DNA from 3 places in the Spongiibacter sp. UBA1325 genome. Region 3 is predicted to be linked to each of the others. Evidence: predicted binding sites of a transcription regulator. Region 3 holds the regulator's gene; each other region holds the start of a gene.
The links. Region 3 encodes sigma-54, which starts transcription at its own class of promoters, with help from an activator protein. Its sites were predicted from a motif close to TGGCACANNNNTTGCNNT; they were not measured.

Region 1: a site for sigma-54 is predicted at 2,362-2,379, ahead of B3K78_RS03890 (LruC domain-containing protein). Genes of this name have one in related genera too.
Region 2: a site for sigma-54 is predicted at 1,899-1,916, ahead of B3K78_RS12460 (CmpA/NrtA family ABC transporter substrate-binding protein). Genes of this name have one in related genera too.

The regions. Positions count from the first base shown of each region.
Region 1 covers NZ_DBTD01000004.1:219,679-223,728, reverse strand. Annotated here, with positions in the region: gene B3K78_RS03900 (NAD-glutamate dehydrogenase) at 1-1,532, opposite strand, end outside; gene B3K78_RS03895 (hypothetical protein) at 1,661-2,128, opposite strand; gene B3K78_RS03890 (LruC domain-containing protein) at 2,417-4,050, shown strand, end outside.
Region 2 covers NZ_DBTD01000010.1:94,974-99,023, reverse strand. Annotated here, with positions in the region: gene B3K78_RS12465 (ANTAR domain-containing response regulator) at 1-555, opposite strand, end outside; gene B3K78_RS12460 (CmpA/NrtA family ABC transporter substrate-binding protein) at 552-1,850, opposite strand; gene B3K78_RS12455 (UDP-2,3-diacylglucosamine diphosphatase) at 2,050-2,772, opposite strand; gene B3K78_RS12450 (peptidylprolyl isomerase) at 2,776-3,270, opposite strand; gene B3K78_RS12445 (glutamine--tRNA ligase/YqeY domain fusion protein) at 3,421-4,050, shown strand, end outside.
Region 3 covers NZ_DBTD01000001.1:27,470-31,519, reverse strand. Annotated here, with positions in the region: gene lptA (lipopolysaccharide transport periplasmic protein LptA) at 1-480, shown strand, start outside; gene lptB (LPS export ABC transporter ATP-binding protein) at 482-1,207, shown strand; gene B3K78_RS00155 (RNA polymerase factor sigma-54) at 1,351-2,844, shown strand; gene hpf (ribosome hibernation-promoting factor, HPF/YfiA family) at 2,914-3,201, shown strand; gene ptsN (PTS IIA-like nitrogen regulatory protein PtsN) at 3,231-3,680, shown strand; gene rapZ (RNase adapter RapZ) at 3,683-4,050, shown strand, end outside.

The DNA of each region.
Region 1 (4,050 bases), on a different contig from region 3:
TGCTGGTATTGCAGGGCTAACGAGCGACCGGTTTCCTCGCCATGACGCTCAATACACAGCTCGGTAAAGCGCTGCCGCCAGTCACGGCACAATTCAATAATCTCAGCTTCCAGGGCTCCGCGATCAAGCTGACGAAATTGCTGATCGTGAATGCGGAAAACCAACTGCATCCGCGCCAGCACCGATTCCGAAAGAAACTGCGTGGACAACTCACAATCGCTACTGCCAATGGCTTGCCCAAGCAGTCGTTCGATGTCCTTTTCCATCTTTACCGCTTCGCGCGGCAAGTAAACGATGCAGCTCACGAATTTTTCAAAGCGATCAACGCGCAGCACCAATTTCACTGCGCGCCGCTCGTAAATTTTCCAAATTGCCAGGAGCGCGTCGAGCAGGTCGCTTTGCTCAGCCTGAATGAGCTCGTCTCTGGGGTGGCGCTCAATGATCAGCGCGAAGGTTTTGCCATTGTGGCTGGCGCCATCAAGCTGGGAGTGGTGTCGCAACCATTGCGCCTTGCTGCGCAGTAGCGGTATTCGCTCGACACTGTGGTAGTACATACCTGCGGTATACAGGCCGAGCACCCTTGTCTCACCAACCGCCTGGCCCTGCTCATTGAAACGTTTTATCACGATATAGTCGGCGTAAACGTGGCGGTGTACCGTCGATTTTTGCGAGGTTTTCGTAAACGCCAATGCCGATCGCTGGGCGTAGAAGTCGGCAAAGCCCTGGCACAATTCAGTCAAGGCAACAGCGGGCAGTGGCGCGCGCTTACCCATTAGGCCCAACTGATTATCCGGTACCTCGGCAATGTAGGGTTGATCATTTTGGCTGGAGAGAAGAAAGTCCGACATCCCCAAAAACGTGAAATTGCCATCGCGCAGCCAACGCAGAAACACGGCCTCTTCGTTATCCTCCCCAAAGGTTCGCTCACTTTCGTCGATACAGGCCTGCAAACGCTCAAGCATCGCCGGGAAGTGCTCGACAACTCGCTCAACGTCGTCACTGGCGGTGCGCAGATCGGAAGTCAATGCATGAAGCACGCCCTGATCACTGCAGGTGTCTATCAATACATAGCCGACACTTTCGCAACAGGCGTCACTATTGCGACTCGTCGAGAGCGACTCCAATATTCCCTCAGGGCTGCGTTCAACCCACATTAAGTTGCTCTCAAACACGTGCACATTGAGATTGGAGTTATTCAACGCGATACGCAGAGAATCAACGAGAAATGGGCGATCGGGCTGGCAGTAGTAGATTACGGTGTGCTTACTTAACCAACCGTCGCTTTCCAGGTCCGGATTAAAGACTTTGACCAATGACTCCGATTCAGCGCGCTGGGAGACAAAGTCATACAAGCCATATAACAAACCGAAGTTAGCATCAGCTTCCCAACTCAGCTGGCTCTCGTCAGGGTGAACATGTACCACCTGATCGAGAAACTGACGAAAAACCTTCGCGTCACTCCCATCCAGCTGTTTATCCGCAACCGTTGCGATACGCTTGAGTAATTGCTGCCTAATGTTCAGGTTAGTCATATCAACGGTCTCACTCTGCAAAAAAGCAAAGCGGCCTGCCAGACACGCCGCTCAACCTGAGTCTAGCAGCTGTCTGGCAGGCCGCCCGCAAGGCCGCAAGCGCCGTCACACATGGCAGCAAAGGCGCATTAGTATTCGCGAATAATCACCCGCGTGTTCCAGTCATTACCCTTACCATGAACCCGGTGGTTTTTGTGGGGACGGTGGCCGCCCTTGTGATAGTGCCGGTCGTAGCGGCTGCTGTGGTGACGCCAATAGTCGCGTTTGTGATGGTGTTTGCCATAGTGGGGGCGGCTGTAATCGTAAGCGCCATCATCGTAGCCATCTCGATAGCCGGATCGATAGGCATGCTGATAACCGCGCCGGTAATTAGGGTGCTTCGCCACCCGGTGACCACAATGTGCATGGTGACGGTGCACATATCTGGCGTCGCTATCGTGCGCGGCGTAAACCACTGCGGCACCCAGCAACACCGCGGCAGCAACCTCAGCATTGTCGGCACGCGCCTGGCTTGGCAATGCCATTGTGCCGACCAACAACACGACCACCGCCGCCAATAGATGGTTTTCTGACGACACTCTACCTGTCTTGTTCATCGCTATATCCTCCATTAGAGTTTTTAGCCTAATCAGGTTTGCCTTAACCCCAACTGAAGCACCTAACCTCCACACTTTTGTGCCTGCCGGACCAGGCCCGCCCTCAGCGCCACTCGGTTCACAACACCGCCCACTTGAGCGAGGGACTACGCATTTAGCGTCGCAATTTGCGAAAAACCGATAGAGCTTCCCGCCAAAAACCCCAAACCCATGAAATAAAAGGATTTTTTAATTGGTATCAATTTTGCGATTAGTAGGACATCTGCCAACGAATAAGTGATGACCAATATGAAACGCAAAATTCTGGGCCTTGTAAGCCTGCTTTCATGCACCACCTCGCTGACGTATGCCCTGCCCTTTGAGCGCTGCCCCGGGGAGGCCTTTCTTATTCAAGACAGGGTGGCGCAGCTGTACAGCGTCGATCTCGCCACCGGCTTCAGTAAGCCGCTGAGCACGCCGGGTTGGACGAGTGCCAAAATGAATGCCCTCGCCTTCAATTTAAGTGACAGCTATCTCTACGCCTACAACTACGAAACGGGCTCTATCAGCCGCCTTGGCGCTGACAACAGCGTGGCGGAACTCAATGCCAATATGCAGGGCTTAAGTTTTTTTGTCGGTGATATATCGCCCACGGAAAACGCCTACTACTTCTACCGAAGCGGTAGCGATTACGGTCTGTATCGGCTCTCGTTGGACAGTCTCAGCGATGACTATCTATCGCTGCAGAAAGTTATTTCCGGCGCGGCACTGAATCTCAAGATTTACGATATGGCCTTCCACCCCAGCAACGGCATGGTCTATGCCGTGGATAACCAAGGCGCACTTTGGAAGATAGATATTTCGAACAACACCGCTGAAAAGCTCGGCAATACCGGCGAATCAGGAACGTTTGGCGCCGCCTATTTCGACGTTGATGGCAACCTCTATATTTCCCGCAACAACGATGGCCTCATTTTCCAAATTGACGTTTCACAAAGCACGCCGAAAGCCGTTCGCTTTGCCTCCGGCCCGGCCTCCAGCAACAACGATGGCGCCCGGTGTGCGCTGGCCCCTATCGTTACCAGCGGCATCGCCATCGCGGATTTCGGCAGCGCTCCGGACAGCTATGCTAGCTCGCTGCAAAACAACGGTGCCCGCCATGCCAAGGGCAACGGCGAGCTCTATCTGGGCGCGAGCATCAGCTACGAAGCCGATGCCAAGCTGTCCGAACTAGGCAACGCGACAACCGAGAATGATGGCGTTGCCTTTCTTAATACGCCTCTGCGTGGGAAAAGCGCATTAGTGTCAGTTGAAAGCAGCGGCGCAGGTTTGCTCAGTGCCTGGGCGGATTGGAATGGCGACGGCAATTTCAGCGGCGACGAACAGTGGTTGGTGGACCATCCAGTCGCGGCCGGAACGGCAATGCTCTCCTATACCGCCCCCACCGATGCAGCGATCGGTGAAAGCTGGATGCGCTTTCGCTTGAGTACCACACCCGGGCTGACCAGTCAGGGCGGTGCACCCGACGGCGAGGTGGAAGATTACGCCATTGAGATTGCAGAACAGCCCGCCACCACCATTTTTTACCCCGGTGAAAACGACCGCGCGACACTGGCCTTTGAGGATAATTGGCCGCTGATGGGCGACTACGATATGAATGATGTGGTCATTCAATACCGCTTAGCCAAACACCAACTCGGCGACTCGCTGACCCATATCGAGATAGAAGGGGAAATCGTCGCCCATGGCGCGAGTTACCACAATGGCTTTGCTTTCCGCCTTCCCGGACTTAACCGCGACGATGTTATCGAAGCACTGAGCCACCTATCGATCAACGGCCTTCCACAAGCCAGCGTCATGGAGCCAGATCAAGATGACGCCATTGTGATCATCGCAGAGGATCTTCACCAATACACCACCCCGGGGGAAAACTGCCGCTACTA
Region 2 (4,050 bases), on a different contig from region 3:
GCCGGTGCTGAGCAGTTGATCCGCTAAGTCTTCAACACTGCGGTTTTGTCGCTGTGCATTTTTCTTTAGCAGGGCCTCGGCCTGGTGAGGGGCAAGTGAGAAGTTGTCCACGATGAAGGTGATAGCTTCATGGGTTTTCAGCCGCTGTTTGGATGAAAATTGCGCAGCAGCGACTTCAGTTTGCAACTGCTGATGGCTGTGAAGCTCGCTAATCGCAATATCAATTAACGCTTGCAGCAAACTGTCGCGAAGGCTGCTGATGGCGTACAGGCTGATATCGAGTTCGGCGGCTAGCCGAGCGATCCCCTCAGATGCTCTGCCGAAGAGACTGATAATGGTTTGGGGGCTGTCGCGCCGGGTGTGGGCGACATGTTCGAGCACATCGCGCCGTGGCGAGCCAGTGCGGGCGAAAATGAGCTCCGGTGGCCAGCGCTCCAGCTCATCGTACAGGTCGCTGTCCTTTTCCGTGCTTCTGCATTCGATGCCGGCGCGAGCGAGTGCTGTTGCCAAGTGCTTGGCGTCCTCAGGTGCTAGGTCGATAAGTAGTGCTCTCATCCGCGTGCCGATGCCTGTTGGGGGTTCATAAGTCGCAGTGCCGACAATTCGGGCTCTGGTAGCGGCAGCGCTTCGAGATACTTTAAGGTCCCGCCAACCCCAATGATTTTTCCATCTATAAACTGGTTGGGTCCCAGCTGCTGGGAGTCTGAAAACAGCATTTTCTGAGGCAGATTGCCCTCCGTTTTGCGGTCGATCTGGGGGCTGTCGATTCCCAGGGAGGCGGCGACCTGGCGATATAAGTCGGGTTTGAAAATGGCCCTTGCCGTGTCGTCGAGCTTGATGGGCATTTTTAACAGTTGCCAGCGGTACATTTGTGAGATGTACCAATCAATGTGGCTCAGCCAGGGAAAGTTGGCGCAGTAGCGGTGGAAAACATGGAAGTCGGCCACCTCTTCCGGGGCTTCCCCGTGATGGCGCTGAGAGAAGCCGCGAAGTGATAGCGCAACAGTGTCCTCGGGTAGGGCGATATAGGCAGCTTGACTAATGATCTTGGCGGCGCGACGACGGTTCTCTTTTTTATCCAGCCATTGGCAGGCCCGAAGCAGTGCACGAAGCACTGCTCGGTGGCTGTTGGGATGATGGTGGCTCCATTGCTCAGTGACGGCGAAGACTTTCTCCGGGCTGTTGTTCCACAATTGGTATTTGGTCGCCACGACATGCCCGAGTCGTTGTTGAACGGCCAGCGTATTCCACGGTTCGCCAACACAAAAGCCGTCGATATTACCCTCGCTCAACGCGGTAACCATCTTCGGTGGTGGTACCACGACCAGCTCGACATCGCGCTCGGGGTCGATGCCAGCGCTCGCCAGCCAATAACGCAGCTCAAAACTTTGGGTTGAGCAGGGGTAAACGATGCCCAAGCGCAAGGGCGCCGCTGACGCCTCGCGCACTTGAAGGTGCTGTTTTAGTGCCCCTGCGGCGGCGCTGGGGCAGCGAGCGGAGTGGGGGTCAATAGCGGCCAGGTGTTGGAACAGCTCATTGCTGAGCGTAATGGCATTGCCGTTGAGATCCAGAACCATGCCGCTGACAAAATCGAAACGTGGACCGCCAATGCCGAGTCGGCTGGCCAGTGGCATGGAGGCGAGCATCTGCGCCCCATCCAGAATTCCCAAGCCTACTTTGTCGCGAATGGCGGCCCATGAGGTTTCCCGGCAAAGCTCAACGTCAAGGCCTTCTGCTGCGAAGTAGCCTTTCTCAAAGGCAATGACCAAGGGTGCGCAATCCGTGAGAGGGATGAAGCCCAGCCGCAGGCGCGGCTTTTCTGGCGGTGTTGCCGTTGTGGGGTGGGGCATGCCAAGAGTTCCTGATATTACCGTATTGGTCGTTATATACGGGGTAACTCAGCAATACTTATGCCAGTCTTCTTGGGGGCTTTCGGGGTGCGTTGTGCAGTGTGGGCGCTAATGACGAGCATGCCATACCGCCCCAGTGAAAAAGAAAGTGCGCGAGTTTGGGGCGGCCTTTCGCAAACGCCCAAAAGTGGTGCGCAATTTAGATATCGAAGGCGCGGAGTACGATCTCGCTATCCTTGCAATCGAGCACCCAGCCTTGGCGGTGCCAGTCGCCGAGTACGATGCGTTCGGCTGGCTTGTTGTTAAGGGTAAAAGCATGTCGCGCGGGACGATGAGTGTGGCCGTGAATCAGTCGCTGGCAATGATGCTGGGTCATGATGCGTTCTACCTCTGAGGGCGTGACGTCCATGATATCTTCGGCCTTGTTGCTATTGGCTTCACTGCTGGCGGCGCGCAGCTGTTTGGCGAGGGCGCGGCGCTCGCTAAGACTTTTGCTTAACACCTGTGCCTGCCACTCTGGAGAGCGAGCCATTGCCCGATACTGCATATATTCGGCGTCGCCGGTGCATAGGCTATCGCCATGCATCAACAGCGTGGGCTCGCCGAGTAAGTCGATCACGCAGGGGTCGTCGAGGCGTGTTGCCGAGACCGCTTGGCAAAATGCATCACCGACTAAGAAGTCGCGATTGCCGTGCATAAAATACACTTGGCAGCCGGTATTGCTGAGTTCGAGGAGGGCGGTTTTGACCTGCTCAATCAGGGGGCTACTGTCATCGTCGCCCAGCCAGCTCTCAAAGAAGTCGCCAAGAATGTAGAGCGCGTTCGCCTTGGAGGCGTCGTCTTGCAGAAACTGGCAGAACGCCCGGGTGATATCCGGGCGCTGCTCGTCAAGGTGCAAGTCTGAAATAAACAGACTGCGCATAGCCTAGCCTTGCCACTCCGCTTTTTCGATGATCACATCGTCGGCGGGAACGTCTTGATGACCCGCGGCGCTGGTAGTGCGTACCGCTTTAATTTTTTCAACAACGTCCATACCTTCGCTGACTTTGCCAAATACCGCGTAGCCCCAGCCCTGCATGTTTTTGCCGCTGTGGTTCAGGAAGTCGTTGTCTTTCACATTGATAAAGAATTGCGCGCTGGCAGAGTGTGGGTCCATGGTGCGTGCCATTGCCAAGGTGCCAACAGTGTTTTTGAGGCCATTATCTGCTTCGTTTTCAATGGGCTCGCGGGTTGCTTTTTGTTTCATGCCGGGCTCGAAACCGCCGCCTTGAATCATAAAGCCGTCGATAACGCGGTGGAAGATGGTGCCGTCGTAAAAGCCTTCCTCAACGTACTGCTTAAAATTTTCTGCGGTCTTGGGCGCGTTTTCGAAGTCGAGTTCGATCTTGATGTCACCAAAATTTGTTTTAAAGATAACCATTTGCGTTGATTCTCGCTTATAAGCCGAAATTAAAGCCGCTATAATACGGTTTTTGCATTGGCGGCGAAACCGGGCCTACGTTTGCCGTCGACAACCTTTATGCATCGTGCGCCTGTCACTGGCGCAATAAACCAAGAGATTTGCGATTCAATGAGTGAACAAGACGTCACTGGTAATAACTTTTTGCGCGGCATCATCCGCAAGGATATCGAGGAAGGCCGCCTGAGTGGTTCACTGGTCACCCGATTTCCTCCGGAGCCCAATGGCTTTTTACATATTGGTCACGCCAAGTCGATTTGCCTGAATTTTGGTCTGGCTGAGCATTTTGGCGGCCAGTGTCATTTGCGTTTCGACGACACCAACCCCGCCAAGGAAGAGCAGGCCTATATTGATGCTATTCAGGAAGATATTCAGTGGTTGGGCTATCAGTGGGCAGGGCCAGTACGCTATGCCTCTGATTATTTTGACACGCTCTATGACTACGCGGTGGCGTTGATCAACGCCGGTAAGGCATACGTGTGCGAACTTAGCGCAGAGCAGGCGCGAGAGTATCGCGGCACGTTAACTGAGCCGGGCCGAAACAGTCCCTTTCGCGAGCGCAGTCCTGAAGAGAACCTCGCTGAGTTTGAGGCGATGCGCAACGGTGAATACGAAGAGGGTGCGAAAGTGCTGCGCGCCAAAATCGACATGTCAGCGCCGAATATTAATTTGCGCGACCCGATCATTTACCGCATACGCAAGCAGACCCATCACCAAACGGGTGATAAGTGGTGTATTTAT
Region 3 (4,050 bases):
GATCGCCGCCAGGCCATCAACCTCAGCTCAGACAAAGCCACCTATGAAAACAATCGCGGCATTTACACGGGCAACGTCAATATGTCGCAGGGCAGCCTGATTATTCGTGCAGACAAGCTGATTATTGTCGAGGCTGACAGAAAAGTAACCAAGGTTATTGCCCATGGCAGCCCCGCCCATTTTGAGCAACAACCCCGCGCCGGGGAAGGCGTCGTGGTCGCCAGTGCTCGACTCATAGAATACAGCCTAAATGCCGAGGAAATCCTGCTGCAAAAAGATGCCACCATCCGACATCAAGGCTCAAAGATCAGTGGCGATCGCATTGTATACAGCGGGCGCAAGCAAATGGTCATTGCCGATGGCGGCAGCCACAAACTCGATGGCAGGGTACAAATGACCCTACAGCCTCAGCAGGGCGTGAGTGATACCGATAGCCCCGCGCCAAGCACCACCCCCGACACCCCGGAGACTCCCCGCTAACATGCCCGTATTGAAAGCCAGCAACCTCGCTAAAGCCTACAAAGGCAGAGAGGTAATCAAAGACGTCTCCCTGAGTATTAACAGCGGTGAAATAGTCGGCTTGTTGGGTCCCAACGGGGCAGGGAAAACAACCTGTTTTTACATGATCGTCGGCATCGTCAACGCCGACCGTGGCCGCATTCAGCTCGACGACAAAGACCTGACACCACTTTCCATCCAGGGTCGGGCCAAACACGGCGTCGGCTACCTCCCTCAGGAAGCATCCATATTTCGGAAGCTGAGCGTCGCTGACAACATCATGGCGATATTGGAGACCCGCAGCGACCTGAATCGCAAGCAACGCAAAGAAAAGCTCGATGCACTGCTACAAGAATTTCACATTGCCCATATTCGCCAATCGCCGGGTATGGCGCTCTCGGGCGGGGAACGGCGCAGAGTAGAAATTGCGCGAGCACTGGCCACCGAGCCCAGTTTTATTCTGCTCGACGAGCCCTTTGCCGGGGTAGACCCCATATCGGTGAACGATATTCAGCAAATTATTCGCCACCTGCAGGCGCGCGGCATCGGCGTCCTGATTACCGACCACAATGTGCGAGAAACCCTCGATATCTGCGAAAAAGCCTACATAGTTGGCGAAGGTCGCATCGTTGCTGAGGGCAATGCCGAGGCCGTACTCAACAACCAAATCGTGCGGGACATCTACCTCGGCGACACATTTACCCTTTGATCAAAAAATCGGCACAGCAATTGCTTTAAACGCCTATTGCAGCGGTGCGGCTGCGGGACTACACTGACCCTGAAGCATCGTCGTTTATGACTACATAACGGCATTTAATCCCTCAGGTATGGTTGTAGTAGAAGTCATTGCCTATGAAACAATCGCTCCAGCTAAAAGTCGGTCAGCAGCTGACCATGACGCCCCAGCTGCAACAGGCGATTCGTTTATTACAGCTCTCCACCCTCGACCTTCAACAGGAAATTCAGTCGGCACTGGACTCCAACCCCCTGCTGGAAGTAGAGGAAGACAGCGACAGCCCGGAACCCCAGAGCAGCAACAGCCAGAGCGAAAGTAACGCCAATGAGGCTGACAGCAAAACGACCTCTGCTGAGGAGGCGCCCAGCAACGACGCCGACAGTGAATGGGCCGAGCGCAGCGACATCCCCGAAGATTTGCCGGTAGACAGCCAGTGGGAAGACGTCTACCAAAGCTCTGCACCAAGCTCCTCCGCGGCCGGTAGCGCCGACGACGACTACAACAATGACTATCGCCACGGCAGCTCAGAGTCGCTCCAGGACCACCTGCGCTGGCAACTCAACCTCAGCCGGCTCTCAGAACTTGACCGCATCGTCGCCGATGCCATCATCGACGCGATCGATGAAAAGGGGCGGCTCACCGTCAGCCCCGAAGAGCTGGTGGACGCCTTCGACGACGACAATATCGAAATAGAAGAAGTGAATGCAGTCCTTCACCTCATCCAGCAGTTTGACCCCCCCGGTGTTGGCGGCCAGGACCTTCAAGAATGCTTGTTAATTCAACTTCGGCAGCTCTCCCCAGACACCCCATACCTGGCTGAAGCGCTGCAGATTGTCGAGCAGCACATGCCGCAGCTCGGCAACCGTGATTACAACCAAATCATGCGTCGCTGCCGGCTAAAAGAAGACCAACTGCGCGACACCCTGGCACTCATTCAAACGCTGAACCCCACTCCTGGTGACTGCGTGGGCAACGACGAAACAGAGTATGTGGTACCAGACGTATTCGTCAGCAAAAAAGAAGGCCGCTGGCTGGTTGAGTTAAACCCGGACATTGCCCCGAAAATACAAATTAACAGCCACTACGCATCGCTCGCCAAAGACAGCGGCACCAGCAGCGACAAAGACTATATTCGCGACAACCTACAGGAAGCGCGCTGGTTCATTAAAAGTCTGCAGAGCCGCAACGAAACACTGATGAAAGTCGCCACCAAAATTGTTGAGTATCAGCGCGGGTTCCTGGAGTACGGCGACGAAGCGATGAAACCGCTAGTGCTCCACGACATCGCCGATGCGGTGAGCATGCATGAATCGACGATCTCACGGGTTACCACGCAAAAATATATGCATACCCCGAGAGGCATCTACGAACTCAAATATTTTTTCTCCAGCCACGTCTCGACCGATACCGGAGGAGAATGCTCCTCCACGGCGATTCGTGCACTAATCAAAAAATTAATTGCCGCAGAAAATCCCAAAAAACCGCTAAGCGACAGCAAAATCACCCAACTGTTGGCCGAGCAAGGCATCAAAGTTGCCCGGCGAACCATTGCAAAGTACAGGGAATCACTAGTCATTCCGCCCTCTAACGAACGGAAAAGACTGGTCTAATAAGGCCCCAAAAGGCCCAAACAACGCGCCGGGAGGCGCCGGATGTTCTCAGCGATGAAGGAGCAAGATATGCAAATAACCGTCAGTGGTCACCATGTTGAAGTTACCCCGGCACTTCGCGATTACGTCAACAACAAACTCGCCAAGCTGCAACGGCACTTCGACAATATCACCAATACCGACGTTACCTTGTCAGTAGAAAAGCTGGTTCAAAAAGCTGAAGCCACCGTACATGTGGCCGGCGCCGATCTGTTCGCCACCTGTGAATCAGAGGATATGTACGCGGCCATCGACAGCCTCACCGACAAGCTCGATCGCCAGCTTATTAAACACAAGGAGAAAAACCTGGGCCACTAAAGGCCCGGGGATGTTCCGGAAACGTAAACATGACCCTTGATTCAATACTCAGCCCCGGACGTACCCACTGCGGTACGTCTGTGGGCAGCAAGAAACGCCTACTGGAACAAATTTCTATTTTTGTCAGTGAGGATAATGCGCAATTCAACGCCGACGAACTGTTCAACGAACTGCTCGCCCGCGAGCGACTCGGAAGCACCGGTATCGGGCACGGGGTTGCGATTCCCCACTGTCGCAGCCAGCAGTGCACCGAAATTACCGGCATGCTGCTTAAACTTGCCGAGCCTATCGACTTCGAAGCGATAGACGACCAACCCGTGGACTTAGTGTTTGCGTTGATCGTCCCTGCCGAAGCACACGACGAACACATTAAAGTGTTGGCAAGCTTGGCCAACGCCTTCAACGATGACGCTTTCCGCCAGCAGCTTCGCAGCGCAGACAGCGACAGCAGTCTTTATGAACGTGCGGTAGCCAGCTAGGCGTGAAGCTTATCATTCTCAGCGGCCGCTCAGGTTCGGGCAAAAGCACGGCGCTGCACCAGCTCGAAGACGAAGGCTTTTACGCCATCGACAACCTGCCGGTGTCACTGCTGCCCGCACTCGTTGCCGAACTCTCTCAAAGCACACTGAAAGTTCATCAGCAGGTTGCTGTCTGTATCGATGCGAGAAACTCACAAACAGAGCTCGCCCGCTTCCAAGAACTGTGCAAACAAGTTCGAAGCCTGGCCAGCTTGCGTATTCTTTTTTTGGATGCCAGCGACGACAAGCTCATTAAGCGTTTTAGCGAGACCCGTCGACGGCATCCACTGAGCACCGACTCCCAGCCGCTTAGCGACGCGATAAAGCAAGA